DNA from 2 places in the Paracidovorax sp. MALMAid1276 genome. Region 2 is predicted to be linked to the other one. Evidence: predicted binding sites of a transcription regulator. Region 2 holds the regulator's gene; the other holds the start of a gene.
The links. Region 2 encodes FNR, which switches genes on or off when oxygen is low (the NO sensors DNR and NnrR bind a similar motif). Its sites were predicted from a motif close to TTGATNNNNATCAA; they were not measured.

Region 1 (4,674 bases), on a different contig from region 2:
TCGCGCTCAGCCACGCGGGCCTGGAGGCACGCGATCGCAGGGTGTTTGAATGGGCGTGGCAGCGCCGCGTCCCCCTCGTCGTGACGATGGCAGGGGGCTATGGCCGTGACCTGGAAGACACCCTCGCGGCCCAGCTGGCGACATGGCAGGTGGCGTGGCAATACCACCAGCGCTGGCAGAATGCGCTCCCATGAACACCCCCGCCAGCCCATCCCCCGCAGCGCCTTCTCCCGTGCCCTCCGTGCCCGCCCGCCCGGCCCCCCAACCCCGCAGCGCCTACCCCGTGTTCCGGTCCATCAGCACCCGCTGGGCCGACAACGATGTGTACGGCCATGTGAACAACGTCGTGTACTACAGCTGGTTCGACACGGCGGTGAACGCGCACCTGATCGACCGGGGCGTGCTGGACATCCACACCGGCCAGACCATCGGCCTCGTGATCGAGACGCAGTGCAACTATTTCGCGCCGCTCGCGTTCCCCCAGGTGGTGGAAGCCGGCGTGCGTGTGGCGCGCCTGGGTGGCTCCAGCGTGCGCTACGAGGTGGGGCTGTTCGCGCACGGCGAGCCTTTGTCGGCGGCGGCCGGGCATTTCGTCCACGTGTATGTGGACCGTCAGACGCGTCGGCCGGTGCCGGTGCCTTCGGCCTTGCGCGAAGTGCTGCAGGCCATGGTTGTCGAGTGAGCCTGGATGGGTTGCAAAATTGATAGCAAAAAATGATTGATAGGTAAGCGCTGGGGCCAATTTTGAAGGGAAATCGAGGCTGATTTTCAGCCGTGCGCATCCCTTGAATCGCCTTTGGCTGACATCCTTTCTAGGCGCGAACGGGTAGGGTGGTGGCCGCTGGGCGTCAGAAGGCGAAAGCGCGCCGTCAGCCCGTTTTCCAGGCGCCCAGCAACGCATCCGCACACTTCCGGAGCCCACCATGACCCATCCCGTCACTCCCCGTTTCTGGACCACCCTCCGGGGCCGTGGCGCTGCCTGCGCGTTGGCGGCGTGCGCGCTGCTTGTGGGCGGCGGCGCGCAGGCCCAGGCCTATGTCAACGCCACGGTGGGGGGCAAGCTCGCCCCTGGCGTCTACGGGCGGATCAACATCGGCAGCGGCCTGCCCCCGCCGCCGGTGATTTACGCAGAGCCGGTCATCATCCAGCGGCCGGCCGTGGTGGTGCCCCGCTCGCCGATCTACCTGTATGTTCCGCCGGGCCATGCCAAGAACTGGGGCAAGCACTGCCATCGCTACAACGCCTGCGCCCAGCCGGTGTACTTCGTTCAGGAGCCGCCACCTCGCCGTGGCCCGCCACCGCGCCACGGCTACCACGGCCGTGACGACCACCGCTGGGACGATGACCACCGCCACGGCGGCAAGCATGGGCGCGGGCACGACAAGAAGGGCCACAAGCACGACCGCGACGATCACAAGGACAAGGGGCGCGGCCAGGGCCACCAGCGCTGAGCACTGGGTGATGCTGCAACCCTTGCCGCTGATGGCAGGCGGGGGGGCACGCCGGTGCGTGCGGTTAAGCTCGGGCCTCTATGGCCCAAGTCACTTTTTCCCCTCCTTTCAGTTCTGCCGATGATGTTGCGGGCCAGCTGCGGCAATCCGGCTATGTGGTGTTGCCGCCTGACGAGGTTGCAAGGTGGGCGGGTTGCGAACTGGCCGACCTGATGGCGCTGAACGGCGACTGGAATGCGTTGCCACCCGATGACTTTCTGAAGGACGGCGGGCGCTATCGGCGCCGACGCCATGCATGCTTTGTGGTGGCTGGCGGGCAGGTGCAACAGGTGCCGCACCGTGCGCACTGGCAGCCCGTGGAATACAACGCCCTGCACGGTGGCATGGAGCGCTGGTTTGCACCCATGGAACCCGCCACCGTGGCGCGCGCGGCGTGGCAGCAGCTGCTGGCTGCGCTGGCCGGTGTGGCACAGGCCACGTTTGCACCCCATGCAGGCGCAGGCGACAGCGCAGTGCCAGACGCAACGCAGCCCTGGTATGTCGAGGCACACCAGTTCCGGATCGACACCACCGACGGCATCGGGCGCCCCACGCCCGAGGGGGCGCACCGCGACGGCGTGGATCTCGTGGCCGTGTTTCTGGTGGGGCGCGAGGGCGTGAAAGGCGGTGAAACGCGGGTGTTCGAAGCCAACGGCCCGAGCGGCCAGCGCTTCACGCTCACTGAGCCCTGGTCGTTGCTGCTGCTGGACGACGCGCGCATGATCCACGAGTCCACCCCCATCCAGCCGCTGGGCGAGAGCGGTCATCGAGACACGCTGGTGGTCACCTGCCGCCGTGGCAATTTTCAAGGGGCCGATGTGGTGGCCCCGCAGCCGCAAGGGGCCACCACGGCGCCGCTGGCATGAGGGCGCGGAGCTTGGCCTGCAGCGGGCCGTGGGTGGACGGTGGCGGGCCAGGCGGCGCCAAACGCCCTATGGCACTCAGGGTGAGTGCGGTTGATTTGATGCGCATCAAGATGCAGGATAGGGTGGCAATTCACACTCTGATCCAGAGGCCGTGACGCCCGTCGGGCTCGTTCGTCAACCCAAGGAGAAGCACCATGTTCAAGCACATTCTGGTTCCTGTGGACGGTTCGCAAACCTCGATGCTGGCCGTGTCCAAGGCTGCAGGCCTGGCCAAGACCTTTGGCAGCGCCGTCACGGCGGTGTATGTCATCGACCCGTACCCCTTCACCGGCGTGGGTGCCGATTTTGCGTATGGGCAGGCGCAATACATCAGCGCCGCGACGGCCGAAGCCAAGACGGCCCTCGAATCCACGCAGAAAGCCATGAAGGAGGCCGGCGTGGAAGTGACCACCCTGGTGGGCGAGGGCCATGCGGTGCACGACGGCATTCTGCGTGCGCTCGAATCCACGGGCGCCGACCTCATCGTGATGGGCTCGCACGGCCGCCGGGGACTTGAAAAGCTGGTGCTGGGCAGCGTCACACAGCGCGTGCTGGGGGTGGTGCACATCCCCGTGCTGGTTGTGCGCGACTGAGATCGAGCAGGTCGGCGCCACAGCGGCTTCGGCCCGCGTGGCAAGTCCAAAAAATGCGGCTCCCTGGTGGAGCCGCATTTTTTTGGCTTGCCGGGGCGCTATTGCACCGCCTGCCCGCTGACCAGCACCGGCGACGCGCGAAAAAGCTCCGGCAGCAGCGTTTGCAGCTGCGTGATCTTCGGGCGGTCGTAGGTGGCGATGTAGAGGGAGTGCGGGTTGCGCGTGGCGTAGTCCTGGTGCTCGTCTTCCGCGGGGTAGAAGCGGTCGAGCGGGGCCAGGGTGGTCGCAATCTTGCGGGGCAGCAGCTGGGAGGCATCGAGCTGGGCGATGTATTGCTGCGCGACACGCTGCTCCTGCGGCTGCGCATAGAAGATGGCCGAGCGGTATTGGCGCCCCACGTCGGGCCCCTGGCGGTCGACCTCGGTGGGGTCGTGCGCCACCGAAAAGAAGATCTGCAGCAGCTGCCCGTAGCTCACCACCTGCGGATCAAAAGTGATGGCCACCGCCTCGGCGTGGTTGGTTCGGCCGGCGCTGACATGGGAGTAAGTGGCGGTCTCCGGCGTGCCACCGGCGTAGCCCGACACCGCATTGAGCACGCCTTGGGTGTGCTGGAACACGGCCTGCACGCCCCAGAAGCAACCACCGGCGAACACGGCGGTGGCGGGCCCGGCGGCCACGGGGTGCGCGACATCGGTGTCCGGTGGCGGCAGCGCCACCGAAGGCCTGGCCCCCGACGTGGCGCCTGCATACAGCAAGGCCGCCAGCATCGCCGCGCCCACCAACACCAGGAGTTTGGGGCCCAGGTTGGCGTCGCGGCCGGTGGCTGGCGCGACGGGCCTGGCTGCGTCGCGTGGGCGCAATGGCTTGCGGTGGCGATGTGGCACGGCAAAGGTCTCCGGGCCCGGGGCGGGCCTGCAGGAACCTTACTCGATCTTGGCGCCCGAGGCCTCGACGATGCCTTTCCACTGCCCGTATTCCTTCTTGAGCTGGGCGTTCAGCTGGGCGGCAGACATGGCTTCAGGCTCGGCGCCCTGGGCCTGGATGGCGGACTTCATTTCAGGGGTGGCCAGCAGCTTGTTGATTTCGGCATTCACGGTGGCGACCACGTTGGCGGGCGTGCCGGCAGGGGCGAACACCCCGTACCAGGTGCTCACGTCAAAGTCCTTGAAGCCCGACTCGGCCACGGTGGCCACGTCCGGCAACGATGAGCTGCGCTTGGCAGAAGTCACCGCCAGCGGGCGCAGCTTGCCCGCCTTGATCTGGCCCATGGCCGAGGGCAGCGACGAGACCAGCAGGTCCACGTTGCCCGCCAGCGCATCCATCAGCGCGGGGTTGGAGCCCTTGTAGGGGATGTGGCTGAGCTTGACACCGGCGGCCTGCTCAAACAGATGGCCCGCCAGGTGGATGGAGGTGCCATTGCCGGGCGAGCCGTAGGTGATGGTGCCGGGCGCAGCCTTGGCGGCGGCCACCACGTCGGCCAGCGACTTGTATTTGGAGTTCACGCTGGTGGCGATGACCACGGGCGTCCAGGCCACGTGGGCCACGGCCGTGAGGTCCTTGGTGGGGTCCCAGGGCAGGTTTTTGTACAGCCAGGGGCCGATGACCAGGTTGTCCTTCTGGCCCATCACCAGGTCGTAGCCGGTGGGGGCGGCCTTCACGGCCTCGCCGATGCCGATGGTGCCGCCG
Region 2 (4,674 bases):
TGCCCCGTCAGCACACTGCAAGGCGCCGCACACATGGCCAGGCAATGGGACCCGCCGACCAGCCCCATGAGCAAGGCGGTGGAAGCAAGGGCGGCAAGCATGGGCGAACGGAGGTGAAAAACAGGGTTTGCTTCGAATTTGATAGCGGTCAGCGCTTGCCACCATTGAGATTGAGACGAAAATCTGCTGAAACCCTTATGCAGAAAGCGCTCACAGCTACAAGTTCGCTAGCAAATGTGCCTATCACTTCAGATGATGCGCGAGAAGCGCGCACGGTTGCGGTCGGCCTGCAGGTAGCGGTCAAACACCATGGCGATGCCGCGCACGAAGAACCAGCCCATGGCCGTCACCTCGATGCCCTCGGCCCCCATCGTCACCAGCCCCTGCTCCGCCATCGCCTCCAGCTGCACCAGCTCGGCCGCGAAGTAGTGGCGAAAGTCGATCAGCCAGGCCTGCTCCATGGGCTCGAACAGCAACTCGCCCTGGCACATCAGCGCCATGATGGCGGAGCGCCGCACCAGGTCGTCACGCGTGAGGGCCAGGCCGCGCACCACCGGCAGACGGCCCTGGTCCAGAAAGTCGCAGTACTCGTCCAGGGTCTTGGCGTTCTGGCTGTAGGTGGCGCCCACGCGCCCAATGGCCGAGACGCCCAGGCCAATCAGGTCACAGTCGGGCTGCGTGCTGTACCCCTGGAAGTTGCGGTGCAGGCGCCCCTGGCGCTTGGCCACGGCCAGCGCATCGGTGGGCAGGGCAAAGTGGTCCATGCCCACGTAGACATATCCGGCGTCCAGGAAGGCGTCCAGCGAGCGCGACAGCATCGACACCTTTGCAGACGCCGCCGGCAGCTCGGCCGGCACGATGCGCCGCTGCGGCTTGAAGCGCTCGGGCAGATGCGCGTAGGCATACAGCGCGATGCGGTCGGGACGCAGCCGGGCCACCTGCGCCAGCGTGCGGTCGAATGACTCGGGGGTCTGGCGTGGCAGGCCGTAGATCAGGTCCACGTTGATGGACTCGAACCCCAGCCCGCGCGCGGCGTCGACCAGCGCAAACACCTGTTCGGCGGGCTGGATGCGGTGCACGGCCTTCTGCACTTCCGCGTCGAAGTCCTGCACGCCGAAGCTCAGGCGGTTGAAGCCCAGATCGGCCAGCGCCGCGAGCCGCTCGGGCGTCACGGTGCGGGGGTCCACCTCGATGGAGTATTCGCCGCCCGGTGCCAGCGTAAAGCTGCGCTGCAGCATGGCCATGAGTTCGCCCAGCCCCGCGTCTGACAGGAACGTGGGCGTGCCGCCGCCCAGGTGCAGCTGGCTCACCACCTGGCCCGTGCCGCAGTGCGCGGTGTGCAGGCCGATTTCGCGGCTCAGGTAGCGCAGGTATCCATCGGCGCGGTCATGGTGCTTGGTGATGATCTTGTTGCAGGCGCAGTAGTAGCACAGCGACTCGCAGAACGGGATGTGCACATACACCGACAGCGGCAAGGCCTTGGCTGCGGCGCCCAGGCGGCGCTGCTGCAGCGCAAGCACGTAGTCGTCCTCGCCAAAGGCCTCCACAAACCGGTCGGCCGTAGGGTAGGACGTATAACGGGGCCCAGGCACGTCGAAGCGGCGCAGAAGATCGGGCGAAACAGCGGTCATGGGTGGAAAATCCTTGCGTACGCCCCACTGTGCCCTGGACGATCTCCGGCGTCCTTGACCCACATCAAGTGATGCCCACGCTCTTGCAGGGACAATTTGATGCATGTCATTCGCGAACCGGTGCGGCGCAATTTTCTTGCATCGCGCGCAGACGGCGATATGCTTGAAACACCACCTTTCACGCACCTATGAATCCGCTCACCATCAAAGTCGCCTGCTCCAATTGCAACCTGCGCGAGCTGTGCATGCCCGTGGGGCTGAACGAGGAGCAGTTGCAGCGCATCGACGAGGTGGTGGCCGTTCGCCGCAAGGTGCCAAGGGGCGGCACGCTGTTTCACAACGGCGAGACCTTCACGTCGCTGTATGCCATCCGCACCGGTTTCTTCAAGACCTGCGTGGCCACCGAAGACGGGCGCGACCAGGTCACGGGCTTTCAGATGGCGGGCGAGATCATCGGGCTCGACGGCATCGTGAACGACCACCACACCTGCGATGCCGTCGCGCTGGAAGACGCCGAAGTGTGCGTGATGCCCTTCGACCGGATCGAAGAGCTGTCGCGCGAAGTGACGGCCCTGCAGCACCATGTGCACAAGATCATGAGCCGCGAGATCGTGCGCGAGCACGGCGTGATGCTGCTGCTGGGCAGCATGCGCGCCGAAGAGCGGCTGGCAGCCTTCCTGCTGAACCTGGTGCAGCGCCTGCACGCGCGGGGCTTCTCGCAGTCCGAACTGGTGCTGCGCATGACGCGCGAAGAAATCGGCAGCTACCTGGGCCTCAAGCTGGAAACCGTGAGCCGCACGTTCTCGAAGTTTGCGGAAGAAGGCATCGTCGAGGTGAAGCAGCGCCACGTGCGCATCCTGGACACCGACGCGCTCAAGCGCATCGTCAACAGCCAGCAAGCCTGCCATTGAGGCGCCCGGCCCGCCGCGCATCACGCCCCATTCCTGCGGTCCCATTCCTGCGGTCCCGTCCCTGCCCCGTTTCTTCCCCGCTCCTGCCGCATTTCTCCGGCACATCACCGACAGGCGTCGCCGTTCTTGCGGCAGTCCTGGGGACGCTCGTCGTGGGGTACGGGGCAGCGGTTGACCTCGAACGGCGACAGGGACAACAGCGTGGTCAACGCACCCGCGGCCGCTGTCACGCACCAGAAGACAAAGAACGCCAGCGTATAGACGCCCTGGCGCGACAGCGCCAGCGGCTGCCCGAACCAGTGCAGGTCGTGCGGATCGACCAGGGCAAAGACCAGCATTTCCAGCACGCCCGCCATCAGGAAGGCGGGCCATGCAATCCACATCAGGCGTTGTGTCCACATCGTTGTAGTCTCCGTTGGCGGACGCCAGCACCCTGCCGGCATCCGATGAGGGCCCCGCGGCTCGAACTGGCCGCACGTGCTCAGCGCGGCTGATCCCGCGCCGGGGTGGCGGCATGGTTGCGTCCCTTGATGGCGGGGGCCAGGGCCTTCTCGGGGGATTCCAGCGTCTGGTTGATCTCTATCCCCTTGCGGTAATAGTCCTCCGCCACCACCGGGTCGGGCCGCGACAGCGCAAGCCACAGCGTGACGAACCCGGCCACGATGACGATGGCCGGGCCGGCAATGACCAGCCACACGTGGCCAAACTTCCACCACGGGGCGGACGGGACAACCGGGCCCGACGCAAGCGGCGGGGTCTCAAGGGTTGGGGTGCGGGTTATAGGCATGAAAGCAACTCCTAAATATTCGATCCAGCCAATCCATGGCGATGTCAACCAGGCCGCAGCGCAAGGCTGCTCAGGCAGCGCATACCGCGTCAACGCGGCACCAGGAACACGGACTTCTCACGCACATGCGCGGCGGCTCCCAGCGCCTGCACGTCGAACTGCACCGGGTGCGACCCCGGGGCCGCCGAGCCGTAGGGAATCTGCAGCCGCACGGGCACCCAGCGCGACTCGGCGGGCCCGACCTCCACCTCGGCGTCCGAAGCCACCTCCAGCCCCGCCAGCCCCTGGGCCGTGATGCGGTAGCGCTGCAGCTGCTCGGTGGCGTTCATGACCTGCAGGCGGTAGACGTTCTCCAGCTTGCCGCCCGCAACAATGCGGGACAGCGCGGCGCGGTCTCGCACCACATCCACTTTCAGCGGCATGCGCGTGACCAGGCTGGCCAGCATCGCCACGCACAATGCCGCCAGTACGGCGGTGTAGACCAGCACACGCGGGCGCAAAACACGCTGCAGCATTTGGGGTCGGCCCCAGCGGTGGGCCAGACCGTTCTGGGTGGAAAAGCGGATCAGCCCCCTGGGGTACTGGACCTTGTCCATCACGGTATCGCAGGCATCCACACACAGGCCGCAGCCGATGCATTCGTACTGCAGGCCGTTGCGGATGTCGATGCCCACAGGGCAGACCTGCACGCACAAGGAGCAGTCAATGCAGTCACCCAGCCCCTGGGCCTTGCTGTCCACGCCTTTCTTGCGCGGCCCGCGCATTTCACCCCGCTCGCGGTCATAGCTGACGATGAGCGTGTCCTTGTCGAACATGGCGCTCTGAAAGCGGGCGTAAGGGCACATGTACTTGCACACCTGCTCGCGCATGTAGCCCGCGTTGCCATAGGTGGCCAAGCCGTAGAACAGCACCCAGAAAATCTGCCAGCTGCCCTGCAGCGCCAGCAACTCCCCACCCAGCTCGCGGATGGGCACGAAGTAGCCGACGAAGGTGAAACCCGTCCAGCCCGCCACCGCCAGCCACAGCGCCTGCTTGACGAACTTCTTGCGGATCTTTTCGAAGGTCCATGGGCCCTTGTCCAGCCGCAGGCGCGCACTTCGGTCGCCTTCGGCGTGGTGCTCTATCCACATGAAGATTTCGGTATACACCGTCTGCGGGCAGGTAAAGCCGCACCACAGCCGCCCCGCCACTGCGGTGAACAGAAAAAGCGACAGCGCAGAGATGACGAGCAGGCCCGTGAGGTAGATGAAGTCCTGCGGGTAGAGGACCAGGCCGAACAGGTAAAACCGCCGCGCTCCGAGGTCGAACAGCACCATCTGGCGCTGCCCCCACTCCAGCCACGGCA

Region 1: ACOQFS_RS11180 (universal stress protein) is a predicted target of FNR. The motif match lies at 2,452-2,465, and genes of this name have one in related genera.

The regions. Positions count from the first base shown of each region.
Region 1 is NZ_JBMIRS010000164.1:1,644-6,317, reverse strand. It holds gene ACOQFS_RS11200 (histone deacetylase) at 1-194, shown strand, start outside; gene ACOQFS_RS11195 (acyl-CoA thioesterase) at 191-682, shown strand; gene ACOQFS_RS11190 (hypothetical protein) at 924-1,451, shown strand; gene ACOQFS_RS11185 (2OG-Fe dioxygenase family protein) at 1,532-2,356, shown strand; gene ACOQFS_RS11180 (universal stress protein) at 2,551-2,988, shown strand; gene msrA (peptide-methionine (S)-S-oxide reductase MsrA) at 3,087-3,755, opposite strand; gene ACOQFS_RS11170 (tripartite tricarboxylate transporter substrate binding protein) at 3,912-4,674, opposite strand, start outside.
Region 2 is NZ_JBMIRS010000199.1:6,374-11,047, reverse strand. It holds gene ACOQFS_RS15590 (sulfite exporter TauE/SafE family protein) at 1-101, opposite strand, end outside; gene hemN (oxygen-independent coproporphyrinogen III oxidase) at 249-1,631, opposite strand; gene fnr (fumarate/nitrate reduction transcriptional regulator Fnr) at 1,820-2,542, shown strand; gene ACOQFS_RS15575 (hypothetical protein) at 2,647-2,943, opposite strand; gene ACOQFS_RS15570 (FixH family protein) at 3,024-3,329, opposite strand; gene ccoG (cytochrome c oxidase accessory protein CcoG) at 3,419-4,674, opposite strand, start outside.